3 regions of the Enterococcus mundtii genome follow, and region 3 is predicted to be linked to each of the others. Evidence: riboswitches for the same ligand, from Rfam matches in the RefSeq annotation. Region 3 holds a riboswitch; each other region holds the start of a gene.
The links. A riboswitch is a leader RNA that binds a small molecule or an ion and turns the genes downstream of it on or off. The one in region 3 is predicted to bind magnesium.
Positions count from the first base shown of each region.

Region 1: linked by a shared signal. The riboswitch ahead of mgtE (magnesium transporter) and the one ahead of mgtA (magnesium-translocating P-type ATPase) in region 3 are both predicted to bind magnesium.
Region 2: linked by a shared signal. The riboswitch ahead of EM4838_RS14545 (LysR family transcriptional regulator) and the one ahead of mgtA (magnesium-translocating P-type ATPase) in region 3 are both predicted to bind magnesium.

Region 1 covers NZ_CP018061.1:773,539-778,339, forward strand. The annotation lists gene liaF (cell wall-active antibiotics response protein LiaF) at 1-433, shown strand, start outside; gene liaS (two-component system sensor histidine kinase LiaS) at 430-1,503, shown strand; gene EM4838_RS03750 (response regulator transcription factor) at 1,500-2,132, shown strand; M-box (ykoK) riboswitch at 2,254-2,429, shown strand; gene mgtE (magnesium transporter) at 2,573-3,964, shown strand; gene EM4838_RS03760 (potassium channel family protein) at 4,153-4,801, shown strand, end outside.
Region 2 covers NZ_CP018061.1:3,129,946-3,134,746, reverse strand. The annotation lists gene EM4838_RS14550 (class I SAM-dependent methyltransferase) at 374-979, opposite strand; M-box (ykoK) riboswitch at 1,309-1,476, shown strand; gene EM4838_RS14545 (LysR family transcriptional regulator) at 1,927-2,847, shown strand; gene coaA (type I pantothenate kinase) at 3,224-4,147, shown strand; gene guaA (glutamine-hydrolyzing GMP synthase) at 4,206-4,801, shown strand, end outside.
Region 3 covers NZ_CP018061.1:2,310,063-2,314,863, forward strand. The annotation lists gene mgtA (magnesium-translocating P-type ATPase) at 1-2,151, opposite strand, end outside; M-box (ykoK) riboswitch at 2,493-2,665, opposite strand; gene ndk (nucleoside-diphosphate kinase) at 2,809-3,243, shown strand; gene EM4838_RS10905 (helix-turn-helix domain-containing protein) at 3,425-4,291, opposite strand; gene EM4838_RS10910 (LTA synthase family protein) at 4,579-4,801, opposite strand, start outside.

The DNA.
Region 1 (4,801 bases), 1.5 Mb from region 3:
TGCTTTTTGGCGAAAAAAACAAATCATTATGGTTCAAACAGAGCAAGTGAAGTCCCACAATAATGAACGAAAAAAACAACAATTATTCGGTAATCAGCGAATTGGTAATGATGTGTATGAATGGGATGATATCAATATCGCTCTACTTTCAGGAGATACGATCATCGATTTAGGGAACACCTTGTTACCTAAAGACGATAATATCGTTATCGTCAGAAAAGGAATCGGTCGGACACGCATTTTAGTTCCATTAGGGATTGCAATCAGTCTCGAACATGCAACGTTAGTAGGAAATGTACAATTTGAAGAAGAACAATTTGCATTGAAGAACGAGTCGATTAAAATCTATAGTAACGATTACGATGAAAATCCACGTCGTTTAAAAATCATTACGAACACATTACTTGGGGATATTGAGGTGATTCGAGCATGATTGAGAAACTTTCTCGACCGATGCTAGCTATTTATGCTTCGATCGCCTCATTTATCGTCATTTTATTTTCATTTTTTACTTATTTTTACGCAAGTAATCAAACTCATTTTTGGCGTACTTTATTAAGTGCCAGAATTTTATACGTACCATTGATCTTTCACTTATTAGCGATTTCTTCAGGTGTCGGTTTGATTGTTTTTTTGATTGTCTCTCTTTTACAAAAAGCACGTTATGGGAAAATCGAAGAACAGTTACGGGCAATTTCTTCCGGTAACTATGAAGCAAAAGTTTTAAATGATTCCTTACCAAGTGCATCTGACGATATATATGTCAAAGAAATTGAAAAAGAAATCACTAAAATCAAAGAAAAAATGATCGAAGTATCAAGTGAACTTCAAATATTGACGAGTCGACCTCAATATGTTGATGGACAAACAAAAGAGGAAATCTTAGAATTAGAAAGACATCGTTTAGCGCGTGAGCTACATGATTCAGTTTCCCAGCAATTATTTGCAGCGATGATGATGATGTCTGCTTTGACAGAACAAGCCGAAAAAAGTGATACGCCTGAAATGTTTCGTAAACAACTAAGAATGGTAGCAGATATCATCAATGCTTCACAATCTGAAATGCGTGCGTTGCTACTACATTTGCGACCAGTCAACCTTGAAGAGAAAAGTTTGAAACAAGGGATTGAGCAATTATTAAAAGAATTAAAAAACAAGATACAAATTGCATTGAAATGGGATATTGAAGATATCACTTTGTCTGATTCGATTGAAGATCATCTCTTTCGGATCGTTCAAGAACTACTTTCAAATACGTTGCGTCATGCAAAAGCAAATGAATTAGAAGTGTATCTGCATAAAATCGATAATAATCTTTTATTACGAGTGATCGATGACGGTACTGGCTTCAATATGAATGAAACAAAAACCGGTAGCTACGGACTAAACAATATCAGAGAACGTGTAGCAGGTATTGGTGGAACAGTAAAAATCATTAGTTTCAAAGGACAAGGGACAAGTGTGGAAATCAAAGTTCCTTTAATAAAGGAGGCGGAAAAATGATAAAAGTATTACTAGTCGATGATCATGAAATGGTACGTTTAGGGGTTTCTTCCTATTTGTCGATCCAAGAAGATATCGAAGTGATCGGAGAAGCAGAAGATGGGCGACAAGGCTACGAAAAAGCCATGGAACTTCGTCCGGACGTGATTCTAATGGATTTAGTCATGGAAGAAATGGACGGGATCGAATCTACAAAAGCAATCCTCAAAGATTGGCCAGAAGCAAAAATCATTATTGTTACGAGTTTTATTGATGACGAGAAAGTATATCCAGCTATTGAAGCTGGCGCAACAGGCTACTTACTTAAAACATCGACAGCCCATGAAATCGCCGATGCGATTCGTGCGACTCAAAGAGGTGAACGCGTGCTTGAACCTGAAGTAACCTCTAAAATGATGGAAAAAATGAGTCGACGTAATGAGCCAATCTTGCACGATGATTTGACGAATCGTGAAAATGAGATTCTTATGTTGATCTCTGAAGGAAAGAGCAATCAAGAAATCGCTGACGAGTTGTTTATTACTTTGAAAACAGTCAAAACACATGTTTCCAATATTTTAGCGAAATTAGAAGTAGAAGATCGTACCCAAGCTGCCATATACGCGTTCAAACATGGGTTGGTAAAGTAAAAAGAAGCAAAATAATGAATGTACAACTATATTGGGATACGATTAACTATATTACAGATTATTTTTATCAAATATTAATCCTCTTATTGACAAAAACCAATTTTACCTGTAGGGTTTAATTATAAAAACTTGTTAGGTGAGGCTCCTAAAAGAACATAGGCTACTGCCCTCAAACGTCGAGAGACGCCACAGGGTATAACAGGCAACGTCGGCTTAAGGCGTGCTTAACGTAGCTATCTGGATCATATTTCCAGAATTACGTCTTTTAGTGCTAAAGCTCAGACGAGAAGTTCGTTCAGGTAAACACTGGTACCATTTTGATGGGATCTTATGAGACGGCTTCTTTTGGAGGCCGTCTTTTTTATGTACTTCCTGTTTTTCTAACGAATCCATCCAACAAGTTTATATCGAAAAAACGATGTAACAAAGGAGAATACGAGATGAGAACATTAAATGATACAAATAACCTAGAAACACAATTGAAGATTCTTAATTATCTTGAGCAAAAAAAGCTTGAAGAATTGAAGAACTATTTAGCAACGATCGAGAAAGTGGAATTGATCCAACTATTTGTTACGCTACCTTTAGATAAACAAGTGCTGGTCTTTCGATTATTATCAAAAGACAAAGCCCTCGAAATCTTTGAAACATTTGAACCGTCTATCCAACAAGATTTGCTTCGTTCGTTTACGGATGATGGAGTGATTGAATTTGTGAATGAGATGGCTCCAGATGATCGGGTAAGGTTGTTTTACGAACTACCAGCAAGTGTAACTAAAAAACTATTGGCAGAGCTTTCTGAAGAAGAGCGAGCAACAACGAATCGATTGATGGGCTATGAACATGAGACGGCTGGGCGGATCATGACGACTGAATTTATTTCAATTAAAAAAGAAATGACTGTTGAAGAAGCACTGCATAAAATCAGAAAATTAGCGAAAGAAATGGAAACAATCTATATTTTGTATGTGACAGATATGGCGAAAAAAATTGAAGGAGTACTATCATTAAAGGATCTAGTCATTGCAGAAAGTGATCAACGGATTGAAGAAATCATGATCAAGCACGTCGCTTATGTAACCACAGATACAGATCAGGAAGAAACTGCACGATTGTTACAAGAGTTAGATTTGATCGCTATTCCTGTCGTGGATAAAGAAACACGACTAGTAGGTATTGTGACAGTGGATGACGCCATCGATGTCTTAGAGCAAGAAACGACCGAGGATATGTTCAATGCTGCTGGTTTAGCAGACGTCGCCTCTGTAGAAGCTGATCGTAGTACAGTACTGATTAACGGCAGTCTTTGGCAAATCTGGAAAGTCCGCTTGCCTTTCTTAGCGATCACATTAGTTGCAGGGATGTTAGCTGGTCTAGTGATCGATGAGTTTGAACAAACGTTAGAATCAGTGGCCGCTGTTGCTATTTTTATTCCTTTGATCATGGATATGGGTGGGAATGTAGGGACGCAATCATCGACGGTTTTTGTTCGCGGATTATCTTTAGGGCACATTGATCTCAACACGTTTATCAAGCACTTTTTGAAAGAAACAGGTATTGGTCTAAGTTTAGGGATTGTTGTAGGTATCGTATCTGGAATAGTCGCTTCTGTGTGGCAAGGGATACCATTGTTGGGTGTAGCTGTGGGAATCTCCTTGGTCTTTGCAATGACCTTAGCTGCAGCCTTGGGTTTTTTGATTCCTTTTATCTTATTGAAATTGAATATTGATCAAGCTGCTGGATCTGCACCGATCATTACCTCGATCAAAGATATTGCTGGGTTATTTATTTACTTTATTTCAGTTAACGTATTCTTAGGCTACCTATTGTAGGAATAATTAGTATATTATAGGCATACCTTTTTAGTAGAAACATCAAGGAATATTCTATGATCTACCAGAGTAGCCCTTCTTTTGATCCTCCATAAAAATTAGGGTTTTCCGTAAAGAAAAGCAGGGTTGCTTTTGTTTTTAGAGTGGCTTTGCTATACTTGAAATGGAATGGAAAAAGGAGGAGAAAAGTGAAACAGAATTTTGCAATCGTAGGACTTGGACGTTTTGGTGGCAGTATCTGTCGTACGTTAGTCGAAGCTGGTCAAGAAGTTTTAGCCATTGATAGCAGTGAAGATCGCGTGAATGAATATATGAATATCGCAACACATGCAGTGGTTGCGAATGCACAAGATGAAATGACTCTACGGTCTTTAGGAATCAGAAATTTTGATCATGTGATCGTAGCAATTGGAGAAGACATCCAAGCAAGTATTTTAGTGACTCTGATGGTCAAAGAAATGGGCGTTCCGAATATCTTAGCGAAAGCACAAAATGAGTATCATGCTCGTGTTCTTGAAAAGATCGGTGCAGATCGCGTGGTCCATCCTGAGAGGGATATGGGGATACGGATCGCACATAATCTTGTTTCTAAAAATATTTTGGATTATTTAGAGCTGTCAGACAAATTTTCGCTTGCTGAGATTCGGGTATCCAACCCTAAGTTCTTTAATAAAACGTTAGCAGAACTAAATTTCAGACAGCGATTTGATTTGACTGTAGTAGCCATCCGGCGTTTCGATCGTTCTGTCGTGGTGTCACCAGCCGCTGACGAGTATGTACGTGAAAATGATAATTTACTTGTTATCGGAGAAACAGAAGATGTAGATATACTTGATG
Region 2 (4,801 bases), 820 kb from region 3:
CAATGTCTTATGTTTCGTGGTTCACTCTCACTTCCCCTTATCCTACTTTATTTACCTATCACCGATGACTATCCGTTTATTTGGTGTAGTAACATCTATACTCTACAACTCGACCGACCCACGCTAGTATATTTAAATTGCTCTGATTTTAAAGACTTTTAAAAAAACTCGATGTGCTTTTTTACTGTTATTTTAGATATGTAAAAGCATTAAATAATATGTTATTTTTCTATCTTGCATTACTTATTTATTACTTTATTGGCACTATCATTTTCCTTTCACATCCATTGATCAACTTCTTGTACAAACAAAAACAGTTAAAGAAATCCTTACTCATTTCTTCAACTGTTTCGTTGCTTATATTCAGTTGTTTTTAGTCTTCCTTCACACTTCGGATAATATAATAGCCTTTATCTTTGATCACGATTTCTGCGTTTCCAAATGTTTCTTGCATTTTCTTTTGTGCGCTAGGTGCCCCTTGTTTTTTCTGAATGACGATCGTTAAAGTACCGCCCGTACGTAAACGAGGATACGCACCTGTCAAGATTTCATGTACGACTTTTTTGCCTGCTCGAATCGGCGGATTGCTGACGATTGCAGCGTAATCTGTTTCTGTCACCTCTTCATAAATGTTTGACTGATGAATCGCTACATTCTTGATTTGATTTCGCTTCGCATTTCCTTGCGCTAAATCAACCGCTCTGGCATTGATGTCTACCATTTCCACGAAACGTTCACTCGCATAGGCAAGCGAAAGCCCGATTGGACCATAGCCACAGCCAACATCCAAAATTTTGCCTTCTGGTAACTGTGTCCATTCAAAGGCATCGATCAATACACGTGAGCCATAATCAACTGTTTCACGTGAAAACACGCCGGAGTCCGTCACGAACTGAAAGGTTTTCCCTCTTAGCTCAAATGACCATTCGTCAAACTCATGAGCTGTCTCTGGGTGTTCGGAATAATAATGATTCGTCATAGTTTCCATCCTTCTTATCTGTTAGTTGTTCATAGTCTAACGTGTTCCATGAGAAGGTGCAAGTGAAACTGTATGTCTTCGGTTTTCTTTTACAGAATCAAGCGATTTAATGCACTACAGAAAGAAAAATCGCATTCCTTAGTATTTCTCTATTTACCCTTTTCGGTATTTGCGTAATCTGTTTCGTGAAAGTAGGAACAGGGTAAATAGGACGAGCATAACCTTTGATATCACCGCCTTTATGATGACAAATCGCGAGATGATCACCCGATTAGAAGAAGGAGTATTATTGACTCTTACTTCCGCTGACCTTTATGATGTGGATGAAAAAATAATCATATTAGGTGAGGTTACTCTGAAGAACATAGGTTATCGCTCGGAAATGTCGAGAGACAGTAACGAGTAAAGCAGGGATTGTCGAATTAAGGCTTTTCCAAGATAACTAGAACTTGTTTCTTACGTCTCAGAAAGCCAAAGCTCAATTAACGTGATTACAATTGCGCACCACAATTGCAAATTACACTTTCCAATGTTTATTTGAGTACGCCGCCCTTTATGTATTAAGGAGGCTTTTTTATGTTGTCAGCAAAAATTGCACCACCAAGAAACCGGTGAACATTGCTTTAGGTAAACATGGCTGTCTTGGTACCCTATTGCTATTTCAACTATTTCGATTTCCTTACTTGGTTGAGATTCGCTTCATCCACTACAACAAAGCAATGACTGTCTTTCCAGAAAAAAATTTATTAATGACCAACTCACATCCAATTCCATCAGCAAACAATAAATTGTACGGATTCATTTACTATTCAATTATATAGTGATTTATTTCACAATTTATTAAGGATTGTTTAATCTCTACGTGCGCCTCAACATAACTATTGTTTTTTTAAGAGGCTCATGAGAAATTTAAGAGGAGAATAGAATGATAAAGGAGGCATAGCTGTATGTCGATCGAAAAATTAGAATATTTCTATATGATTGCCCGTTTCAATAGTCTCTCACAAGCTTCAAAAGAGCTCCATGTTAGTATTTCTTCGTTAAGTAGTTCGTTAAAAAGTTTAGAACAAGAAATCGGGACAGATCTGTTTGAGCGTCACGGGAAAAAGATCATATTGAGTACCCATGGAAAAGCAATCCTTCCTTCCGTAGAATTGATTTTGGCGGAAGCGAAGAAATTGAATATCTCATTAAATGAATCAGTAGACTATCCTTCTTTGCGTGTCGGCACAAGCGATGCTTCGTTTATCTTTGAAGCAAACAAATATCAAAGCCGGCATCAAAACTTTACGATCGACTACCGTTATATTCCTTCATTGGATCTGCTAAATAAACTAAGTCAGAAAGAAATCGACTTTGCCATTACTTCTGCTACCTTAGATCACCCCAAATTCATTCAAACAAGGTTAGCCACTTTGGAACTTAAAGTTGCAATCAGTAGCTATTTTGTAAAACCAGATGGGATATTATCCGCGGAAGTACTAGAAGAGTTACCTTTTATCTTTTTACTCGACCATGTCGAACATCAAGTGATTACAAAAAAAGTAGTCAAACAGCTGACCAATGAACCAAAATATATCGTCTGTCCAGATAGTTTAGGAGCAACGAAAATGATTACAGAAGGAAAAGGAATGCTATTAGCCAATACCTTTGCGCAAGAACTTTTAGCTATTGAACCTGTTTGTTTTGTCTCGCTGCCAACATTTCCAACCATTCATTTTTATCTTTATAAAAACAGTGAATCAGAAAACTTTTACTTCTATCCAGAGGTTGAAAAAGAAATCCAAGCGATTTTCAATCAAACATGTCACACTACACAAATGATGGGCTCTGCTGATACTGGCACCTATTACTTGCCAAAACGATAAATACTGAAATCAAAATAAAACAAGTATTTCAATGTCGTAAATGAACACCGATAAGAGATCCCAGAGAGATTTATCTTCGAAAAGTAAGGCGGCATCCACTGAATTTGTTCTTCAATTTTTGGTGGGTGTCGTTTTATTTCCCAGAATGTTACTTCTATTCCTACTATTTCAGCTAACTTTGAGTTAAACTGTTACTTTTTTCTTATACAATCCTCTATTCTCTTCGCCTCTTTTCAGTTATCAAAAAAGAAAGAACGCCTATTCTTCCATCCTTTGATATGAGAAAAAACCATTTAGTTTCTCGCCTAAGTGGTAGGGTTTGACACGCATTTATGTTAAAATAGGTCCATTGATGGGAGAATCCAGGAGGCTATGTATGAATGATCCAATGAATTATTACCGTGTGGCAAGAGAAGAGTGGCGCGAATTTTACCGAAATGGTCAAGCTCCATTGACACAAGATGAACTAGATAGTATAAAAAGTTTGAATGACCGTATTTCCATGCAAGATGTTCGCGACATTTATGTACCACTTGCGCACTTGATTTTTCTGCATATGAAAGAGTTTGAATCCCTCTCTCTGAGCAAAGGGTTATTCCTTCATAAATACACTCAAGTCCCACCGTTTATTATCGGGATTGCCGGAAGTGTCGCAGTCGGTAAAAGCACCACCGCGCGCTTATTGCAAATGATTTTGTCTCGGACATTCAAACGAAGAAATGTCCAGCTAATCACCACAGATGGTTTTTTATATCCGAATAAAGTCTTAAAAGAACGTGGTATCATGGACCGGAAAGGATTTCCGGAAAGTTATGACATGGAAAGGTTGATCGATTTTCTTAATCAAGTGAAATCCGGTCAAGAAACAACCAAAGTTCCAGTCTACTCTCACGATGTCTATGATATTATTCCCGATGAATATGAACTGATCCAACAACCGGACATTTTGATCGTCGAAGGAATCAACACGCTTCAACTACCAGCTAATCAACAAATTTACGTCAGTGACTTTTTTGATTTCTCTGTGTACGTTGATGCAGATTCTGAATTGATCGAAAAATGGTATTTGGATCGCTTTGGCGCGTTACTTGATACAGCTTTTCAACATCCACAAAACTATTACTACCAATTTGCCATTGGTAATCGTGAAGATGCGTTTAAAATGGCAAGAGATGTATGGAAAAATGTGAATTTGAAGAATTTAAACGAATATATCTTGCCTACTCGTGGAAGAGCCGATATAATTCTCCATAAAACTGAAAATCATATTATCGATTCGATTTTCATGCGAAAATATTAGCATTTTAAAATAGTTCAACTATTTTGAGATAAATTTTAAAGGGATAGGGGTAATAAATGTGACGAACGTTGCCGATATGACAAACGTTGAAAAAATCATCGTACTAGATTACGGTAGTCAATATAATCAATTGATTACACGACGCATCCGTGATTTAGGTGTTTTTTCTGAATTATTGAGCCACCGTATTACAGCTGAAGAAGTGAAAGCCATGAATCCGAAAGGGATCATCCTTTCTGGAGGACCAAACAGTGTCTATGATGAGAATGCTTTTGGCATTGATCCTGAAATCTTCAATTTAGGAATTCCAGTGTTGGGTATTTGTTATGGTATGCAATTGATCACGTACAAACTTGGCGGTTCTGTTGAGCCTGCGAAAAACCGTGAATACGGCAAAGCATTGCTTGAAGTAACAGCCGATGATGCGGCACTATTCAGCCAAACACCAAAACAACAAACCGTTTGGATGAGCCATGGGGATCTAGTAACCAAAGTACCAGAAGGTTTTGAAACTGTTGCTACAAGTAGCGATTGCCCAATTGCATCGATCCAAGACAAAGAACGTAACTTCTACGGTATCCAATTCCACGCAGAAGTCCGTCATTCAGAATACGGAATCGAATTATTACGTCATTTTGCTTTTGACATCTGTCA
Region 3 (4,801 bases):
ATCCCATGGTAATGAGATACAAGATACATCATAAATCAAATTTAAAAATAAAATTTGTAACGGTAGCATAGGTAAAAATGGAAGGAATGTACTAGCTACCAAGACAGAAAACATATTGCCAAAGTTTGAACTAGCTGTTGCTTTGATGTATTTCATAATATTGCCGAAAGTCTCTCTACCTGACAATAATCCTTTTTCTAAAATCATCAAATCTTTTTCTAACAAGATAACATCCGCTGATTCTTTCGCAATATCTACTGCTGTATCTACTGAAATACCGATATCTGCCACTTTCATTGCTGGTGCATCATTGATACCATCGCCTAAAAAACCTACTGTGTGGCCATTGTTACGTAAGGCGGTGGTTAATCGTGCTTTTTGTTGCGGATTCAATTTGACAAAGACATCATGTGCCTCAGCAACTTTTCCTAATTCCTTATCAGACATCTCAGCAATTTTCTCGCCAGTGATCAATTCATTGATTTGTAAGCCTACTTGTCGACAAACAGAACGTGTAACCAACTCGTTGTCACCCGTCAATACTTTTACAGCAACACCATGATCTTTCAAAGCTTTCAAGGCTTGTTTGGTTGTTTCTTTTGGTGGATCAAGGAAAGCAAGATAGCCAATCAAGACCATTTCTGACTCATCTTTCACTGAAAATTCTCCAACCACACTTGGATTCGTTTTTTGCGCGACACCGATCACACGCAAACCATCTTCATTCAAGTCCTTCACTTTCGCCAAAACTGTTTCTCTTTGTTCAGCAGTCAATGGTTTGACTTCACCACCAAGGTCGATGTATGAAGAGATACTTAACATTTCTTCGATCGCACCCTTTGTGATCATTTGCGTTTTCCCAGCTGGGTCAGCCACCACGACACTCATTCTTCTACGTTCAAAATCAAAGGGGATCTCATCTACTTTTTGATAACGAATCTTCTCTGTATCTAACGTCTCAACTGCTTCATCGATAATGGCAACATCTAAAAGATTCTTTAATCCAGTTTGGTAGTAACTATTCAAATAGGCGTGGCGCAGTACTCGGTCATTTTCATTTCCTTCACAATCCATGTGGTATTCTAAAATAATTTTATCTTGAGTCAATGTACCTGTTTTATCTGTACAAAGGACATCGATCGCGCCAAAATTTTGAATGGCATTCAGATTTTTGATGACTGTTCCTTTTTTCGCCATGGCACTGGCACCTTTGACCAGATTTGTCGTAACGATCATCGGTAGCATTTCTGGTGTTAACCCAACAGCGACTGATAAGCCAAACAAGAATGCTTCTAACCAGTCTCCTTTTGTAAATCCATTGATCACGATCACAGTTGGTGCCATCAATGCCATGAATTTGATCAACAACATTGAGGTTTTTTGGATACCTAATTCAAAGCTTGTTTTTATCGGTTTTTGTGACAAGTTTTGTGCCACATGTCCAAACATCGTGTCGTTCCCGACAGAGATGATGATACCTTCTGCACTACCACTGATCACGTTACTTCCCATGAATGCAATATTTTCATAACTCGTTTCGCTTTGTGTTCTTCCAGAGCACACAGTCGCATGTTTCTCAACAGGATAGCTTTCACCCGTTAATGCCGCTTGTGAGATAAATAAATCTTTAGCAGAAAGCAATCGCATGTCTGCTGGGATCATATCTCCCGCTGACAAACGAACTTGATCGCCACAAACAATTTCCTCCATAGGAATTTCTTTGTATTCACCATCTCGTTTTACGGCAGCTGTTACTTTCACCAATGATTTCAACTTTTCAGCAGCTTGGTTCGAACGTACGGATTGGATCAAGGTCATCGTGCCACTGACTAACACCATGGCAAAAATAATGATTACACCGAACAAATCTTTATCTGCTGGAGCAGCTAATAGATACTCGGTGATAAAAGAAATAATTCCTAAAGCAATCAATACTAATGTGAAAGGGGTGATAAACGCCTTGATCACTTCTACAATAAACGGCGTTTTCTTTCCATATGAAATACTGTTATTTCCATAAGTTTCTCTTAAATTTTCAACTTGTTCTGAAGACAAGCCTTTTTGTGTTGTTTGAAATAAGTCAAATAACTGTTGCTTATTTTTACTAGCAAAACCAGCGTAGACTTTTCTTGTTTCTTTCTTTTTTTCCATCTCGTGTTCCTCCTTTGATCTTATCAAGCACATACTATATCGCTGTGCGCTTGATCGTTTATCTAATCAACGGAGACAGAGTGTTTTAAAGGCGCTGAGAACAGATAGATAATAGTCTCAACATACCAACCCTTTGTCTCCTTGTACACCGGACTTTCATCCATTTGTTCTCATCTCCTTTCGTTTACTTAAATTACTTCCTTGGCCTACTACTGGATACTTCAACTTCCCAACTTGATCACCCTCTAACACCTTTTTATTTGAAAAAACAGATTGGTGAGAAACAAAAAACCTTTCGCCAAAACTCAGCGAAAGGTCAAAAAAGTGCACAAAAAAAAGCATGGATGATCTACTCGTTGAGTTTTGGCACTATACAACGTAAAAAGCAAAAGAGCTTTTAGCTACCTTATGAAAAGCCTTATCTCGACAATTCCTGTTCTACCCATTGGCGTCTCTCGACATTTTTGGGCAGTAGCCTATGTTTGTATAGGAGCCTCACCTAACAAATCTTATTCAGTTTTTCCTCACCTAATGTAACAACTATTGGCTGGAATGTCAAACACATTTTCAAAAAAATTGAAACTATAAGGGATTCGTTTGTCATGTTTTCTTTCTCTAGGTATAATGAGCTTATCACAACAGATCGGAGTGAAGGATATGGAACGTACACTTGTTATTATCAAACCTGATGGGGTAAGACGTCATTTGATTGGCCGAATCATCCAGCGTTTTGAAGAAAAAGGATTCGCAATCGCTGAAATGAAATTCGCGACGATGACTGAAAAACTAGCAAAAGAACACTATCAACATCTATCTAATCGAAGCTTTTTCGATGACTTGATCGACTATATGACTTCTGGTCCAGTCGTCTATCTGGTATTAACAGGTGAAGATGTGATCGATCTCGTACGCAAAATGGTCGGTGCAACAAAAGCAGCCGATGCTGTTCCTGGAACGATCCGAGGCGACTTTGCCTTACCTGGAACAGAAAATATCATTCACGCTTCGGATTCACGAGATGCAGCCAATACTGAGATCACACGTTTCTTTCCGCCATTCGATACAAAGAAAGTAGAAGATGCGAAAAAATGAATTTTTTGATCACTGACTTTTTATGTGCATCATTTTTTTGATCAAAATATTGATATGCCAGTCCTTCTGATAGGGGTCATACGTCACACGTTTAGTGAGAGTATTGACTCAATACTAGAGGGACTGGTTTTCCTTTTGTATTAAGTCAAATACCCACTAAATAGCCGCTCTCACCAAATCTCTAGCGTTGTGCTTGGATAGACCATAGTTTTTCTTCTAATTCATCTCGCTCTTCTTTGCCTAAGGTATACTCGATCACTGCAAATAATGACTCAAATTCCTCTTTTTTGATGGGTTCCCCTAAAGCTGTAGCGATCAATCGACGATAATAATCGGACATCAAACTCTCGTAAATGACTGCTGTCTTTGATTTCAAACCTAGACAACGATACATATCTTCATTGATACTTCGTGCTTTTTTATATCTTTTTTTGTCGATATAATAGACAGTCAAATTCTTCAAAAAAAGAAACAAACACTGATCATAACCTGACTTCATTGCTTTACGCATTCTTTTTTTAATTTTCAAATAATTGTTTTCGATAAAGGAATCACTGAAAATAAAGGGAAACTCTGCTAATAAGTCTAGTTCATATCGACCAAATTCTTTCATTTTCATAAAGTAATCTTCGATCATTCGTATCTCATATCCCAAAAATTCCAATTGGATATCTGGCTTCACACTTGATTTCCAATACATATGTATATTCAATACAAGATAGTAAAGATCAGCCGTTCGCTTAAATTGCTTGCGATTGTCGGCAATTTCTTTGTAGGGATCAAAATCTTCCTCCTGTACTTTATTCAATAGATTGCGTGTTTTTCTCGTTTTCCGTGGTTCTTCCACTTGATTTCGTAGCGATTCGTATTCAGTAAGTGTGATATTCAATCGATCAAGGAATGCCATCAGTGTTAAAAAAGAAATTTTTTTGATCGTACGATTCTCGATCCCCACAAGCGAAGTTTTTGAACAGATTCCCTCTGCCAATTGTGACTGTGTCAACTTGCGACTTACCCGTAATTTTTTGATCAATTCTCCATCGTGCATAATATGCCTCCTTTAGTGTGTGCATTTTCCAATAAGATCCTCTTCGTCAGAACAACAACCGAAAAAGAGAACTAACTATCGAAATATTTATTGCATTCACTAATTAAGTACGCATAAATAAAAAAAATATTTGAAGAACAATAAAAAAACTTCTAAAAAGTGAAAATTACAACTTTTTAGAAGTTTAGTAAGGTTGTGAAAGAAGCGCTTTGACCTGAACACCGTTTATCATAGGTTGTGAAAGAAGCCTTCAGATAGCTTGCTCCTTCACCGACATCTAGCCATGTCTATGGTTTGTCCGCCGTTCCATCCTCTGTAGGGTATAGATTGGTTGTTGTTTGATCATGATTTTTAGAATAGACACTTGTTGAGGCTGCACCTTTTTCTTTTTCAATTTGTTGGTTCCGTTGCACTTGATTCTTATAGTCATACTTTGCAGGATCGATCGTCGTAAATCCATTTGGCACATAGAATCGCAAGAGATTTTCTTGATTGAGTTTATCAGAAAGA